Regions from separate parts of the Shewanella sp. HL-SH8 genome, predicted to be linked through region 2. Evidence: predicted binding sites of a transcription regulator. Region 2 holds the regulator's gene; each other region holds the start of a gene.
What was found. The regulator sigma-54, encoded in region 2, starts transcription at its own class of promoters, with help from an activator protein. The targets are predictions, from matches to a motif close to GTTGGCACGNNNNTNGNNT.
Positions count from the first base shown of each region.

Region 1: ACRWQN_RS07690 (flagellar assembly protein FlgT) is a predicted target of sigma-54. The motif match lies at 2,542-2,560, and genes of this name have one in related genera.
Region 3: flgA (flagellar basal body P-ring formation chaperone FlgA) is a predicted target of sigma-54. The motif match lies at 2,316-2,334, and genes of this name have one in related genera.

Region 1 covers NZ_CP195039.1:1,731,195-1,736,299, forward strand. The annotation lists gene ACRWQN_RS07675 (DUF6268 family outer membrane beta-barrel protein) at 53-1,030, shown strand; gene ACRWQN_RS07680 (LPP20 family lipoprotein) at 1,137-1,589, opposite strand; gene ACRWQN_RS07685 (FlgO family outer membrane protein) at 1,586-2,296, opposite strand; gene ACRWQN_RS07690 (flagellar assembly protein FlgT) at 2,717-3,856, shown strand; tRNA gene ACRWQN_RS07695 (tRNA-Arg) at 3,998-4,073, shown strand; gene ACRWQN_RS07700 (alpha/beta fold hydrolase) at 4,431-5,105, shown strand, end outside.
Region 2 covers NZ_CP195039.1:870,141-875,245, forward strand. The annotation lists gene rapZ (RNase adapter RapZ) at 1-816, opposite strand, end outside; gene ptsN (PTS IIA-like nitrogen regulatory protein PtsN) at 813-1,256, opposite strand; gene hpf (ribosome hibernation promoting factor) at 1,259-1,546, opposite strand; gene ACRWQN_RS03965 (RNA polymerase factor sigma-54) at 1,573-3,066, opposite strand; gene lptB (LPS export ABC transporter ATP-binding protein) at 3,227-3,958, opposite strand; gene lptA (lipopolysaccharide transport periplasmic protein LptA) at 3,955-4,542, opposite strand; gene lptC (LPS export ABC transporter periplasmic protein LptC) at 4,529-5,089, opposite strand; gene kdsC (3-deoxy-manno-octulosonate-8-phosphatase KdsC) at 5,086-5,105, opposite strand, start outside.
Region 3 covers NZ_CP195039.1:1,758,146-1,763,250, reverse strand. The annotation lists gene flgB (flagellar basal body rod protein FlgB) at 1-163, opposite strand, end outside; gene ACRWQN_RS07840 (CheR family methyltransferase) at 290-1,129, opposite strand; gene ACRWQN_RS07835 (chemotaxis protein CheV) at 1,234-2,154, opposite strand; gene flgA (flagellar basal body P-ring formation chaperone FlgA) at 2,548-3,255, shown strand; gene flgM (flagellar biosynthesis anti-sigma factor FlgM) at 3,327-3,659, shown strand; gene ACRWQN_RS07820 (flagella synthesis protein FlgN) at 3,793-4,218, shown strand; gene ACRWQN_RS07815 (chalcone isomerase family protein) at 4,273-4,833, opposite strand; gene ACRWQN_RS07810 (DUF2947 domain-containing protein) at 4,915-5,105, opposite strand, start outside.

The DNA.
Region 1 (5,105 bases), 860 kb from region 2:
ACTGTCCTGAGGCAGTATCAATCGACTTGTTACCCTAGAAAGGATGCTTTTAATGACAACTGCACTTCACATTAACTTACAGCTAAATCAATTTAAGCCAAATAAATCTAACCCAGATTATTTATCCAAAATGAGCTTGCTACCTTTATTAGTGACAGGCGTTGTTGCAGGTTTAAGCTTAACAAGTATGAGTGCTTTAGCATCGACATCAGCACCAGATCGTGCGCCTTTTGAGCTCAATGTTGCCAGGACTAGCTCGCAAGCCGCCACTGTGGGTAATAATGGTAATGAATTAAAGCGTGATGTATGGAATGCCAAATTATCCGCGGCCATGCCATTAAACAAACAATGGATGATAGGCGCTAACATTGGTTATGATAATCTTGACTATGGCTGGCGTATTAACCAGCAAACTCCCTTAAGAACTAACACTGTGCCCTGGTCTTCTATTGATCAGTACAGCGCTGGGCTATCTTTGATTTATCGCCCTGATAATCAGTGGATGTTCATGTTTGCACCTAAAGTGCAATATGCCTATGCCAATACCGCATCATCTTCAAATGCTCAAAGTTATGGCGTAGTTGCTTCAGGTATGTACCGTTTTGAATCTGGCAATATGCTAGGTCTTGGTGTGGCTTATCTTAATGATATATCTGAGGTGCGAACCGTTCCCTATCTTGCTGTACGTTGGCAAATTAATGATAAGTGGGTACTTGCTAACCCGTTTCAAGCCGGATTCAGTGGTCCCGCGGGTTTAGAGTTAACGTATCAGCTTTCAAAAGACTGGGATTTTGGTGTCGGTAGCTCTCGTCGTACAGAACGCTTTTTAATTGAAAATGATGATACCACCATTGAAATTGAAGAGTGGGTTGGCTTTTTACGCGCAGGTTGGAAAATTAGCCAAAGCGTTAGCTTGAATGCTTATACTGGTTACTATTTTGGTGGCGAGATGGAGTTAAGTGAGCCACAAACAACTGAAGAGCTCAGTAATCAAGTCGCAGCGGCGTTGGCATTTAAAGTGAAATTTTAATTTTTGACGATAATCATTTAGTTGTTATAAATGCAGTTACTCAAAACAAAACGCCGCGATAATACGCGGCGTTTTGTTTTGTTAAAATAACTTAAGTGCGTTCGGGTTAAAAGTAAGTCACTTCTTTTATTCGTTTTGCGCGGTTTTGTTGCTCGTATAAATGCCAAACCTGTTCAAAATCTAATTCAAGTTCCGTGACATAAAAGTCTCCAGAAGGGTAGGTTTTAACCACTTTTGCACCACGAATAATACCGCTAACAGAGGATTTAACGCTATCGTTAGTCAGTAGCCACTCACTGACATTGCTAACCGCATCAATCTTCTGCCCATATACTTGTTCTGCTAATTCACGATAAGCGGCCACTTTTGATGCTTGCATTGCCATCAATACTTTATGTGCCTCAATATTACTTGGTTGGGTAGCGAGTGGGGCATAACCAATGGCTGAAATTTTCGGAAAGTGGCTTGGAGCCTCGGTTTCCCATTGCACATACTTATCATTACTTGTGCAACCCAGCATTAAAAAGCTTAGCACTGTAATTAGTATTAGATTTTTCATTGCTTGTCTCCTATCACAGTGTAGCGACTCTGTTTAACATTTTCGGTTCGATAAATTAATCCGTCACGGGTTTGTATTTTATTGGCTGGCAAAACATAGCCGGATAAACTTTGACCTGCGACAAAAGACTGCACCGCCGACACTACGCGATTATTGGTTATATCCACCACACGGCCATTAAAATTCACCCCTTCATTGGTGAGATTTAATGTTGACACTAATACATGAGATACAGGCATGTCAGCGGGAAGTTGTTCCCAGTTTCGGCTTAATATTAATTCGCCTTTTTCTGTCGCGCGCAGTGACGTTGACACATTAAGGTCAACTAAATTGAATTCATGGGCGTGAAATGCGCTCAGTAAACTCTGTTGCAGCTGAAGTGCTAACTCATTAGTTTGATTAAAGTCGCTACTCATTACTGGGGTAACAATTAATAAGGGTTGATCAGGACGCAGGGCATCATTTTGTAACACCAACTCATTGACTAATTTTTCAGCCCAAATATTAATTTGTCCCTTGGGCGCTAAACCCGACGCATTAATATCATAAACCAGTTTTTCCTGGTGCACGTCATCAGCGTCTTGATAACCCACTAGTTGGCCATTTTGTGCATAGTCCAAGTTTGCTGCGGGGTTAAGTGTATTACCGCACCCAGCAAGCCCTATGGTGACTAGCATCAGAGCGAGAATAGAAAGCTTGTGCTGCATGATTGAGTCCTTCGCGTCTGTCTAAAAAACAATATTATTCAATTGATACTGATATATCGGCATCAGATAAATATTCTTTATCTTTATAAAGCGCTGTTTACTTATAAAACTGAAGTCAATAAACCTCAGACTATTTTAGGTAGACTTAAACTAGATAGAGTTTCATTAATTGTAACGGCGTTATTCATAGTAGCGCTAATCATAGTGTCGTTATTCATAGTGTCGTTAGCGAAAGTAAAGATAGATTGGGCACAGTTTTTGCTTGATAAGTTGTTAGTAACTCACGACAGCGCTATCTCAGCGATGTAACGTGTTGTTTTGTGCTACAAGTGACAGATATCTGACGCAGGGTGAAATATGGTACATGCATTGAATAATAAGTTTACACAATACTCGTGGCCTAAATGGTGTCGGGCCTTGATGCTATTGCCTGTTTTATTGAGTCCTTATTCAATTGCAGAGCAAATTGAAGTGACAGGTACTGCCAAGATTGTGAATGGCAATATAGATAAAGCGCGCGAAGACGCCATTAACCAAGCATTGAATTACGCCAGTCTGAGGGGCGGGGTTAATTTCTCTAGCCAGCAGCAAATTACTCAAGGCTCGCTCACCCAGGATACCTTTTCAATGCAACGAATGGGCGCGGCCAATAATATTGAATTGCTCAGCGAGTTAGTCAGCAATGATATTATGACGGTTATTTTGTCGCTTAATATTGATGATGAAAGTGAAACAGAGCAGTGTCAGGCACAGTCCTTAAAAGCGGCTATTATGTTACCGCAGGCAGATATAGCGGACAGAACTCAGCTAAGTTATGGTCATTTATCCGATTTTAATAAAGCTTTTACGCTTCAATTTGGTAAAGCCATTAATCAACAATCAAGCGCTAGTTTCGCTAAGGTACATGCTGATGAACGCTTAGATACCGCCAATGAACTGGTTAATTTCAAAGGCTATAGCATCCCTAGTTGGCTTGGTGAAATCACCGATAGCCAATATATATTGAAATCTTACATTACTGACATGTCGACAGAGCCTTACACCAGCAGTTTTATGGGCTTTGTTGATGAAGTCCCCTCACGTCAATTTAGCTATGAACTAACCCTATATCATGGCATCAGCGGTGAAGAGGTGTGGTCACAAACATTTGCTACCACAGCCCCCTGGGAGTTTGAACGTCAAGAAACCGTAATGCCAAACAGCCAGCGTTTTTGGTCTTCATCCTATGGTCAAGCAATCACAAGCCAGCTGCAATTAAGTGTTATGTCACTTGATAACGCACTCAAGTGTCGCCCGTTGCTAGGGCAAATTATCGCTAGGCAAGGGGATCGAGTTATTATCAATTTAGGCCGTAAAAATGGCGTTAAACTGGGTGACAAATTTCAGTTGGTTTTGCAAAAAAATATTCCCGACCGTCTTAATATCATGCGCGCAGTTGTGACTAAAAACCGCACTGAAATAGTGATAGATCAAGTGAGTGAAGGCACAGCCACCGCGATGATTGAAAACGTTGATGCCGCCGATAACATTCAGGTTCACGATATAGCCATTAAACTCTAAGTGTTTAGGGTAAATAAGACAAAAGGTGAGCAACTTTTGTCTTATTTAAATCAGTTTAATAATTAAGCAATTAAATCCTAACGATTTTAATCGCCTATAAGCTCTTTTCATCAGGCTGAAAACCAGTATAATCAGTTTCGTCTTCCTATAGCTCAACAGGATAGAGCAGCCGCCTCCTAAGCGGCCGATCGGGGTTCGAGTCCCTGTGGGGAGACCATATAAAAATTCAAGCTGTCCTTTTCTGTCATAATCTCTGCTATTTTCTGCCAAACCTGCCTATTTAAAATTATGTGATAATTTACTAGGTAAATGTGTTGTCGTAATACCTCTCAGCCCAAAACCTTTAATACTTCAAGGTGTATAGCGACTGGTCTTTATTGTATTTTAAAGTGCTATTTACATTGCTGATAACGTGATCTGACTGACTTACATCAGCGGAAAATATCGGCTATGCAGAACATGAAATGGATAATTTTGAATGCTCTGCTTAACTTAGCTATGGCTAAATTAGATTGACCATGGCAAAGTCAGCAGGCGCTCATTATTGGTGACCTGATAAAAAGGACGACAAAGTATGCTAAATGCAGATGATGTATTGATTAGAAATAATGTTAAGTTAATCGGTAAGGGCAGTAAAACGCTGTTTCTTGCTCATGGTTTTGGATGTGACCAAAACATGTGGCGCTTTTTAATCCCTGAACTGGCAAAGCATTTCAAAATTGTATTATTTGATTATGTTGGTTCGGGTGCTTCTGATATTTCTCAATACAGCAAAAAACGCTATAGCCAACTTGAAGGATATGCTGAAGATATTATTGAAATTTGTGAAGCGTTAAAGCTCACTGATGCTATTTTTGTTGGTCATTCGGTCAGTAGTATTATTGGTGCAATAGCTGCAATTGAGAAACCGTCGTTGTTTTCGAACTTGATCATGGTTTGCCCTTCACCGTGTTTTTTAAATTTTCCTCCAGAATACCTCGGTGGCTTTGAAAAAGAAGATCTTGAAGAATTATTGAACCTAATGGATAAAAACTATATTGGTTGGGCTAACTATTTAGCACCATTAGTCATGGGAACCAATAACTCTGATGATCTGATTGGCGAGTTATCTGGCAGTTTTTGTTCTACTGATCCTGTTATTGCCAAAAACTTTGCTGAAGCGACTTTTTTATCTGATTATCGTTATCTTTTGAAAGAGATTAAGCAGCCGTCATTAATTTTACAAAGTGAGAACGACGCGCTGGCATCA
Region 2 (5,105 bases):
AACATGTTTTTTACCACTTGAAAAACGTTTAGCAAGCTGGTCGGCGATATAAACTGAACGATGCTGGCCACCAGTACAACCAATAGCTATGGTTAGGTAGCTGCGGTTATTGCGCTCTAAGTGGGGCATCCATGTTTCAAATAGGTTTTCTATTTGCCAAATGAATTTATTTACCAGCGGTTGCTGGCCAAGAAATTCCTGTACGGGTTCATCTAATCCAGTAAAGGGGCGTAATTCTATTTCCCAATGTGGGTTAGGTAAAAAGCGTACATCAAACATAAAATCGGCTTCGGCAGGCATGCCATATTTAAAACCAAATGACTCAAAATTGATCACTAACTCTTTATCAACACTGCCCATTAAAATTTCACGTACTTGATCACTAAGTTGATAAATATTTAGCTTAGATGTATCGATAAAATGGTCTACGTATTCAGAAATAGGCGCTAGTAGCTCACCTTCAAATTGAATCGCATCTTGTAGGGACATATTCTTTTTCGATAAAGGATGTAGTCGTCGGGTTTCACTGTAACGTTTTAGTAGTGCCTCATCACTTGCCTGTAAAAAAAAGCTTATGACTTCCGTATCGTCAGATAACCACGCTAGCTGCTGCTGTAATACTTTACCTTGCTCTTCTATATTTCGAACATCAACACTTATAGCCACCAGTTCATTGGTGTTTCTAAGCTGTTCTAATAGCCGTCCAATTAAGGGCAGTGGTAAGTTATCAACGCAATAGTAACCTAGGTCTTCTAGTACCCTAAGTGCGACAGATTTACCTGAGCCCGAACGACCGGATACAATGACTAATTTCATGCTGTGATAACCTGATAGAGTTCAGTTGAGTTACTTGCTTTTCGTAACTGCTTAAGAATATGTTTATCCGATAACTTTTCAGCCATTGAGGATAGGGTACTGAGATGTTGCTGACACTGGTCTGCTGGCACCAGTAATGCAAATAAGAGATCCACTGGTTGTTTGTCGATAGCATCAAATGAAATCGCTTCTTCGCACTTTATAAAAACCGCGATAGGGCGAACGATGGACGTTAAACGACCATGCGGGATTGCAATGCCAGAGCCTATTCCTGTGCTACCCATTTTTTCTCTGGCCACTAGGCTTTCAAAAATCTCTTGTGAAGAGAGGGATGGGTACTGGGCTGCAGCTAAATCGCTGATAAGCTCCAGTACCTTTTTCTTACTGCCCGGTGTGGCACAGGAGGTGCATTCCGGCTGCAGGATGGTACTAAGTTCCATCATTAATGCTTAGTTAATTTCTCTTTGTGTTTAATGACCTGACGATCGAGTTTATCAATCAGGGCGTCTATAGCGTGATACATATCAGCATGTTCAGATGTCGCAAATACCTCAGCTCCATTCAAGCTGACTTTTGCTTCAGCTATCTGTTGTTGCTTTTCGACATTTAATACTACGTGGACATTATTGATCTGATCGAAATGTCGTTCAAGTTTTGTAAACTTACTTGTGACATATTCTCTTAGTGATTCAGTAATTTCAATATGATGACCCGTTAAGGTGATTTGCATATTTATCCTCCAATTGCCTAGGTAGATTATAAACTCTTACGTTGGTTTGAGGGAGGGATCATCATCGCTTCGCGGTATTTCGCTATGGTGCGACGTGCAACATTAATCCCTTGTTCTGCCAGAAGATCTGCCATTTTACTGTCGCTTAGTGGTTTTTTCTGGTTTTCAGCAGCAACCAGCTTTTTAATAAAAGCTCTAATTGCTGTAGACGAACATTCTCCGCCATCATCAGTACTGACATGGCTAGAGAAAAAATACTTAAGTTCGAACAGTCCGCGCGGTGTGTGCATATACTTTTGTGTGGTGACACGCGAAATAGTGGACTCATGCATTTCGACAGCTTCAGCTATGTCATTCAACACCATAGGCTTCATGGCTTCAGCACCGTACTCAAAAAAACCTTGCTGAAATTGCACAATACAATTGGATACTTTAAGCAGGGTGTCGCTGCGGCTTTCTAAGCTTTTGATAAACCATTTGGCTTCTTGTAAGTGACCTCGAATAAATTGAGTGTCTGTTGAACTCTTACTGCTTTTTGCCATGGCGGCATATTGTTGATTAATACCTATTTTTGGCATGTTATCAGGGTTCAATTCAACCACCCAACGGCCATTCTTTTTGGTCACTGACACGTCTGGGATAACATATTCATCATCCGGTGGGGTGATCATCGTGCCAGGACGTGGATTTAAAGATTGAATTAATTCAATTGCTTCGCGCAGCTCATCTTCTTTTAGCTTAGTTTTGCGCATGAGTGTGCGAAAATCACGTCCAGCAATCAAATCTAAATAATCTTTGATTAACATTCTGGCATTATCAATATGGGGCGTGTCTGGGGCAAACTGAACAAGTTGAATCAATAAACATTCACTTAAGCTACGTGAGGCGACACCCAGAGGGTCGAAATGTTGTATACGTTTTAGTACCGCTTCGACTTCGTCTAATTCGACAGAATCATCGCCCATAGCTTCTAAAATATCTTCAGTACTTTGGGTGAGATAACCTGTGTCATCAATGGCATCAATAATGGCTGTGGCAATAGCGAGGTCTGTTTCAGAAAAAGGCGTTAGATTTTTTTGCCATTCTAAATGCTCGTATAATCCTTCGGATGTTTCACCTTGGAAGGGCATGTCATCATTTGGCATGCTGCCAGAACCCGAACCAGGGCTTGCCATTGGGGAGGCGCTGTACACTTCATCCCAGGTAGTGTCCATTGGCAAGTCTTCAGACATTTGCTCTTTAGTCATTGACTCTGCGGTGTCGACATTTGAAGTGTCTTTTTCGACTACAGGTGCGCTTACTTCATTGAAGTCAGTTTCTGATAGGTCTTTTGAGTTATCATTTTTGTTGCTAAGTGCTGAAAATTCATCTTCCATTTCAAGCAAAGGATTGGAATCTAATACTTGTTGAATTTCTTGCTGTAACTCCAAAGATGATAACTGCAGCAAACGTATAGCTTGTTGCAGCTGTGGGGTCATAGTGAGGTGCTGACCCATTTTAAGTTGGAGTGAAGCTTTCATTACTGCTGATCCCTAGAAGAATTCGGCTTTCTACACTGATTAAAGTGAGTGATAGTCGCAATTTTTTAACAAATGGTTTTACTTTACCTATACACGATCAATTAACTTAGTCGCCAGAAACATTTTGCCAAGCAAGTGCTTCAGATCCTATTTAGATTAACTATAGCTTGAATTGTTCGCCTAAGTATACTGCTCGAACTTGCTGATTGTTGAGTACTTCAGTTGGGGTGCCTTCGGCAATCAAATTCCCCTGGCTAACAATATATGCCCGCTCACACACATCAAGTGTTTCACGGACATTATGATCAGTAATTAATACGCCTAGGCCACGGTGTTTGAGTTGCAGAATAATTTTCTTAATATCAATCACTGAAATAGGGTCAACACCCGCAAAGGGCTCATCTAACAATATAAATTTAGGATTGGCTGCTAAAGCGCGTGCAATTTCTACCCGTCGTCTTTCACCACCAGATAGCGACATGCCTAAGCTATCGCGAATATGGGTAATATGGAATTCTTCTAAAAGATGCTCCAGTTCCTGAATTCGCTCATCCGAAGTCATCGATTTTCGGGTTTGCAACACGGCCATAATATTATCGTGCACACTGAGCTTTCTAAAAATACTGGCTTCTTGTGGTAAATAGCCAATACCTTTTCGCGCACGTAAATGCATTGGGTCAGCAGTTAAGTCATCGTCATCAATTAAAATGCGGCCATGGTCACTTTTGACTAAACCAACAACCATATAAAACGTGGTCGTTTTACCTGCGCCATTGGGACCAAGTAGTCCGACAATTTGGCCTGTTTTTACAGTTAAGCTGACACTTTTAACCACTTGACGGCTTTTATAGCTTTTGGCTAAGTTCTCAGCTGTTAAGGTAATTTGGGTCATTGGTTACCTTGCTTTTTTAACGGGATTTCAGGTAATTTTTGTGCTGGTGACTCATCATTTTGGAAATTTTCCGGTTGAATAATGGTAATAACACGATCTTCACCTTTACCGGTACTTTCAGCGATAAGTTCCTGAGCATTGATATTGTAACGGATCACGTTACCAGTCACTTTACTGCCTGCTTGATCTAGCTTAGCGTTACCGGTTAATAACAGTCCAGTTGTTGCTAAGTCATAACGAATTTCATTGGCGCTTGCTGTACCTATGCGACCATCATCAAGTTCTTGTGAAAATGTAGCAGGGTTACCGGTCGCAATGAGCGTTTTAGTCTGGCCGTTTTCAGCTGAAAATGCCCGCAGTTCATCGGCTTCGATATTGATCGAGCCTTGGGTAATTTTTACTGGGCCGTTAAAAATAATTTGATTATTTTTAACGTCTGCTCGTTGACTTACGGCAGCAATTTTAAGCTCTTGCTTCAAATCGCCTTCTTTAGCTACGGCGTTGCCTGCTAATACACTAATCGCTAAAGTGCAAATAACACTGCTTTTACCGAGCAATGTGGTTAAAAACTTAATGTGGTTCATATGTCCCTTCTACCTGGCTGAGTAAGGTAATTTGTTCTGCATTGAGATCGGCAAATAGCCCTAAGCCTTGAATAATAAAACCATTACCTTTAATGGTAACTGACTCTTCAGAACGACCTATCATAGTGTTTAAATTAAAGGTGACTTGTTGAGTTTCAAGTGATTGTAATGGTTCTTCAATATCAATGGCATCAATTACTACATCGTTATGTAAACTGACTTCATTTGAATGTTGAGCTAAGGTCGCATTTTTAGCTGTTATTTGCCACTGCGCTTTACCATTCTCAGGGTAAAGAAGGAGTACAGGCGCAGTAAATGAAGTGGTATTTGTGCTGGTGAAATGTTCCATATGCTCGGCGCTAACTTTGCTGTCAATAAACCCGAGTTTATTAAATTCTGTCGTGCGAAGATTGTCAGCCACAAAATCAGGTCGCTCAATTCTAGGATCTTTAATTAACGCCATTTGGTTACGTTTGACTTGTACTTGCCAATACAATACCAAGGCTAAGCCAAAAAATGCACAAATAGCCAGTGTGGTTCGATTCATATGCTCATACCATGGG
Region 3 (5,105 bases), 890 kb from region 2:
GAGAACTAGCAGCTTGCATTGCTGAGGCAAAATCGACATCGCGTGCCTTATACCCTGGGGTATTCGCATTCGCTATGTTACTTGATAGCACTTCAGCGCGCTGTGCCCTGACACCAAGGGAGTATTGATGTACCCCAAGTGCATTATCAAAATTAATCGCCATAAAATTGCCTCCATCAGCTAACTGATAGATATGAAGCAAAGGTTATGCCAATTATTTAATCAATGGGAGGATATATAGAAAGGAAAGCATGTGAAAAAAGTAACACATGCTTTTCAATAGGTTAAACTAGGTTTTCTTTTGGTAATATATACCAGGGTTACAGCGGACCATGTCAAATTCTTCTGTTAATCCGGAAATAGATTCTGATGCCCCAAGAAATAAAATACCTTTTGGGTTTAAAGCGGCAGCAAATTGCCGCAAAATTTTAGCCTTTGCCTCAGGCGCAAAATAAATCAATACATTACGACAAAAAATAATGTCGTATTTTCCTAAAAGCGTATAACTTTCAAGTAAATTATGCGCTCTAAAATTCACTAACCGCTTAACATTATCTTTGACTTTCATATTGCCATTAGGCAAAGCATCAAAAAACTGACGTTTACGTTCTTCTGATAATCCACGCGCCAATGCCAAGCCATCATATTCAGCATTTTTACAACGTTCAAGCATCGAAGGTGACAAATCAGTCGCTTGAATAGTCACACCACCAGGCAGTGCACCCGGCTTGCGTTGTTGATACTCTAAAGCGGTCATTGCTAATGAGTAAGGCTCTTGCCCTGAAGAACAAGCCGCAGACCAAATACGCAATGAACGACCTAACTTAGAATATTCAGGTAATAAAGTATTATGTAATAAATCAAATGGATAGCGGTCACGAAACCACAATGTTTCATTGGTTGTCATCGCGTCAATCACTTCCGCACGTAATTGACGTTCGGTGGGCTTCATTGAATGCTTAACCACTTCAGAGAGCGAGGGTAAACTGTATTTTCCCATCAATGGTGCTAAACGGCTTCGTACTAGGTATTGTTTATTTTCACCTAAAACGATGCCGCTGTGTTGTTCTAAAAACAATCTAAATTGATTATATTCTGCTTCTGCGAGTGATTTATCTGTCACATTCACATCCTAATATAATGAGTAATATTTGCCCTATCATTAGAGCTTTTACGCATAACTAACATTCATGAATTTTCATGCTGCCTACTGCGTTCAATAGACAGAAAAGATTACAAACTTAAATGTTTGTTTACCGCTGCGGCTAATTCATCAGGATTAAACTTAGCAATAAAGTCATTTGCGCCAACTTTTTGTACCATTGCCTGATTAAATACGCCACTTAAAGAAGTGTGTAACACAACCTTAATATTTTTTAACTTAGGGTCATCTCTAATTTCAGCTGTAAGGGTATATCCATCCATTTCAGGCATTTCAATATCGGAAATAATCAACGGGATCTCTAACGATACATCATCCATCTCTTTAGCTATAGCCTTGAGTTTGTTCAGTGCTTCTCTACCATCTTTGGCGGTATCAATTTGTAAATTTAAAGACTCAAGAGAACGAATAATTTGCTTACGTGCTACAGCAGAATCATCTATCACCATGACATGATAATGTTGTTCTCTGTCTATGGTTAATGTCTTATCAACTTCTTCACTGATTGCCGTTTTAACAGGAGAAATTTCATCAAGAATTTTTTCCACGTCTAAAATTTCAACCAACTCACCTTCAATTTCAGTAACAGCAGTCAAGTAAGAATAACGCCCAGCACCTTTTGGCGGAGGCATAATGGCAGCCCAATTCATGTTGATAATACGTTCGACAGAACTGACTAAGAAACCTTGAACACTGCGATTGTATTCAGAAATGATAATGAAGCAATTCTCAGTAGAAGTGAGTGGACGTCCACCTGTTGCAGCGCTTAAGTCAATGACTGAAATAGTGGCACCACGAATGTGTGCAACCCCTTTAACAAAAGGGCTCAGTTTAGGTAACTTAGTTAACGGAGGACATTGAAGCACTTCTTTCACTTTAAACACGTTAATGCCAAAGCGTTGACGGCCATTAAGCTTAAACAACAGTAACTCTAATCGGTTTTGGCCAACTAATTGAGTACGTTTGTTGACTGATTCCATGATACTCGACATAACACTGCCTTTTTTTATTAAAATATCCGAATAAATAGATACTAGCTTGTTTTACTTAAAAACATAAATCGAATCATGATTTGTCTTGCTTAGGAGGATTAAATTTGTCCTTCCTGCTGCTCATGATTCGACTATGCACTGGGTCAAGCCAATAACTTACTACCGGCATGATTATTGCTTTTAAATTATATTAATTGCATTAGCAGAATAAATAACGAGATAAGTCAATATATTGTCGCTACAGCTTAGCAAACTATGCCGTATTTGATATCAAATAAGCACATACACAAGCGGCATCAATATTTTCAAAAGACTCTAGATCAATTTATTCTTTTTATCTTTATAGAATTTAAGTATAGGTGCATTCTGGCTAAACAAGCTAGTATCTTCATTATGAAAATATATTTTTTGTTATTTTTTTATTTATTGTTCAATTCATTAGCTGCTTTTGCTGATGAAGAAGCTAGCATACCCTCTGTATCGACCATAAGTGAGATGGCTGAAGAGGCTGTTAGAAAAAAAATCCAATTAACACCTGATGCTAAGTTGATAATTACCCCTCAAAATTTAGAAGGTCGCTTAACGCCTCCGCGCTGTTATAAGCCATTAACAATCGAACTTGCAAGTGATCGGGACATAGCTAGGAATAATACGGTTAAAATAAGTTGCAACAGTCCTGACTATGATTATCCTTGGCAAATATTTTTATCGGTGAGAGTCGAAATCATGTATCCCGTTGTGGTCGCAAGTGAAATTATCTCGCCGGGCATATCACTATCAACACAACAACTGCACATAGAATATATTGATCAGTTCAGCCTTAGAGGTCAATTTTATTCTGACATCAAAGCCGTTTTAGGCAGTAAAACTAAAAGACGTATTAGTAAAGACGCGCCGATTTTAAATAGTCATTTATGCTTTGTGTGCAAAGGTGATGCTGTATCAATATACGCCAGGAGCGAAAACCTCCAAATTAAAACATTAGGTGAAGCGATGCATGACGGTAGTATCGGTGAATCGATTAGAGTTAGGAATGCAAATTCAAGCAGAGAAATAGAAGCTAGGGTAATTGGTGTTGGTGAAGTAGAAGTAAGAATGTAAAATAGATTAAAGTTTTTTTCTGCTAGGTCGATAGCCTATTTGGAAAACCAAAATTAACGCTGGAGCCACTCATGGCAATTGACATTAATAAACTTAAAGCTGCAACTTCGACACCAATGCAAACGGCACGAGATGCTAAAACGACAGGTAATACCGCTCAAGCAGCTCCCAAAGCTGCCACTGTTACAGTAAAGACCGACTCTGTTAGCATTACGCCTCAGGCGCAAGAGTTGCAAAGTGTGCAGTCAAAAATGGCTAGCCTACCTGAAATCGATCAAAAGAAAGTAGCCGAAATTAAACAGGCTATTTCGGAAGGCCGTTATAAAATTGACCCTGAAAAACTTGCTGCAAATATTGCAAGCTTTGAATCAGAGCTAAGCGGGCTTAAGTTCCAAGAAGAGTAGTAAAGCACTCAATATTGCTGTGTGCATGAATGTTTGCTGTAGTCTATTCTTCTGAGCTGAAATAAATCAGAATACCGGTGCCTAATGGCATCATAGACAAGTGTTTTTCAAGCAAAACAATTCGAGTAATAGCATGGCTGAACTATCTACACTGCTCTCCCACCAGCACGGCATATTGACGTCGCTGAAGTCACTTATATCTGCAGAAAAGCAAGCGCTGCAAGACCAAAATGCCGACAAGCTGTTGAAACTTGCCCAAGAAAAGCAGCAATGTTTAATAGCACTGCAAACTAATGACCAGTCGATGGCTAATCACCCTGAGCATGCAAGACTGACATCAGACCCCGAGCTTATTGAAAAAGTCACTTTATCGAAAAGTCTTCTTGCTGAATGCAAAGATATTAATCAGCAAAACTCTAGCTTAATAGAACTGAATATCGCTAGTTTAAATAGATTTTCTCAGGCACTGCAAGCCAGTCGAAATGCATCAAGTTTAACCTATAATGATAAGGGTAAAACCTCGACGATTTCGACTCTGGGTAATGATTTCAAAGCATAAACGTAAACTAGGTTTATGTGTAAAGCGTCACAGAACCAGCGTTTAATGAATTATCTATTGCCCTAACATATCTTGTTTTAAGCTTTTTTGAGCAGGCTTATCCCCTAACCAAATTTTAATAAGCGCTTGACGAAATAACTCACCAGGGATTTCCCCCTGTGGCTGATCATTTTTAAAACTTGCAACCCCTTTATCCCTTGTTAATACAAAAGTAAATTGGTCACCATCGTTAATTTCAGCGCTAAATAATGCCATAAACTGGTCTATTTCAGTTTGTAAGTGCACACTATTTCCATCAGTAGCTTCATCAAACCCATCTTTAATGGCATCGGTCATCTTATCTGATGTGATCATCCCTGAAGTGATACGTAAACGGATAACTGCAACTGGCTGTTCAATTACTTTTCCCAGCTCAGATTGAACAGATGTAAGGTATAAACTACCAATATACAAATCCATAAAAAACTTACTGCGAACCCCTGCACCATTAAGAACAAGAGGCTGCTGATTAACGACGATGGAATCGGGCACGTTTATGCCAGATATCATTTTAGCTTGCAGAATTGGACTAACGAATAAAGCGACGGCTAAACCTAAATAGGATAATAATTTCATACTAAATATTCTTGTAGGATAAATATTTGAATTAAACTGAGCACAACTTAGCTAAGCTAAAATTACGGAAATAAAGGGTAGTTAGCCGCGTGTGCCTAATTTATATTGTCCGTTTTGCTCAAACATAAGCGCTTGTTTTTGGGTAGGAGAAACCAATAAAGGGCCATCATCAAAAAACAGAAAACATTTCCAATTACGGACAAACACATCCCAGCGAGTTTCGATAACCTGGTACTTTTCATAACAAAAATAAACAGTTGTATCATCACTCC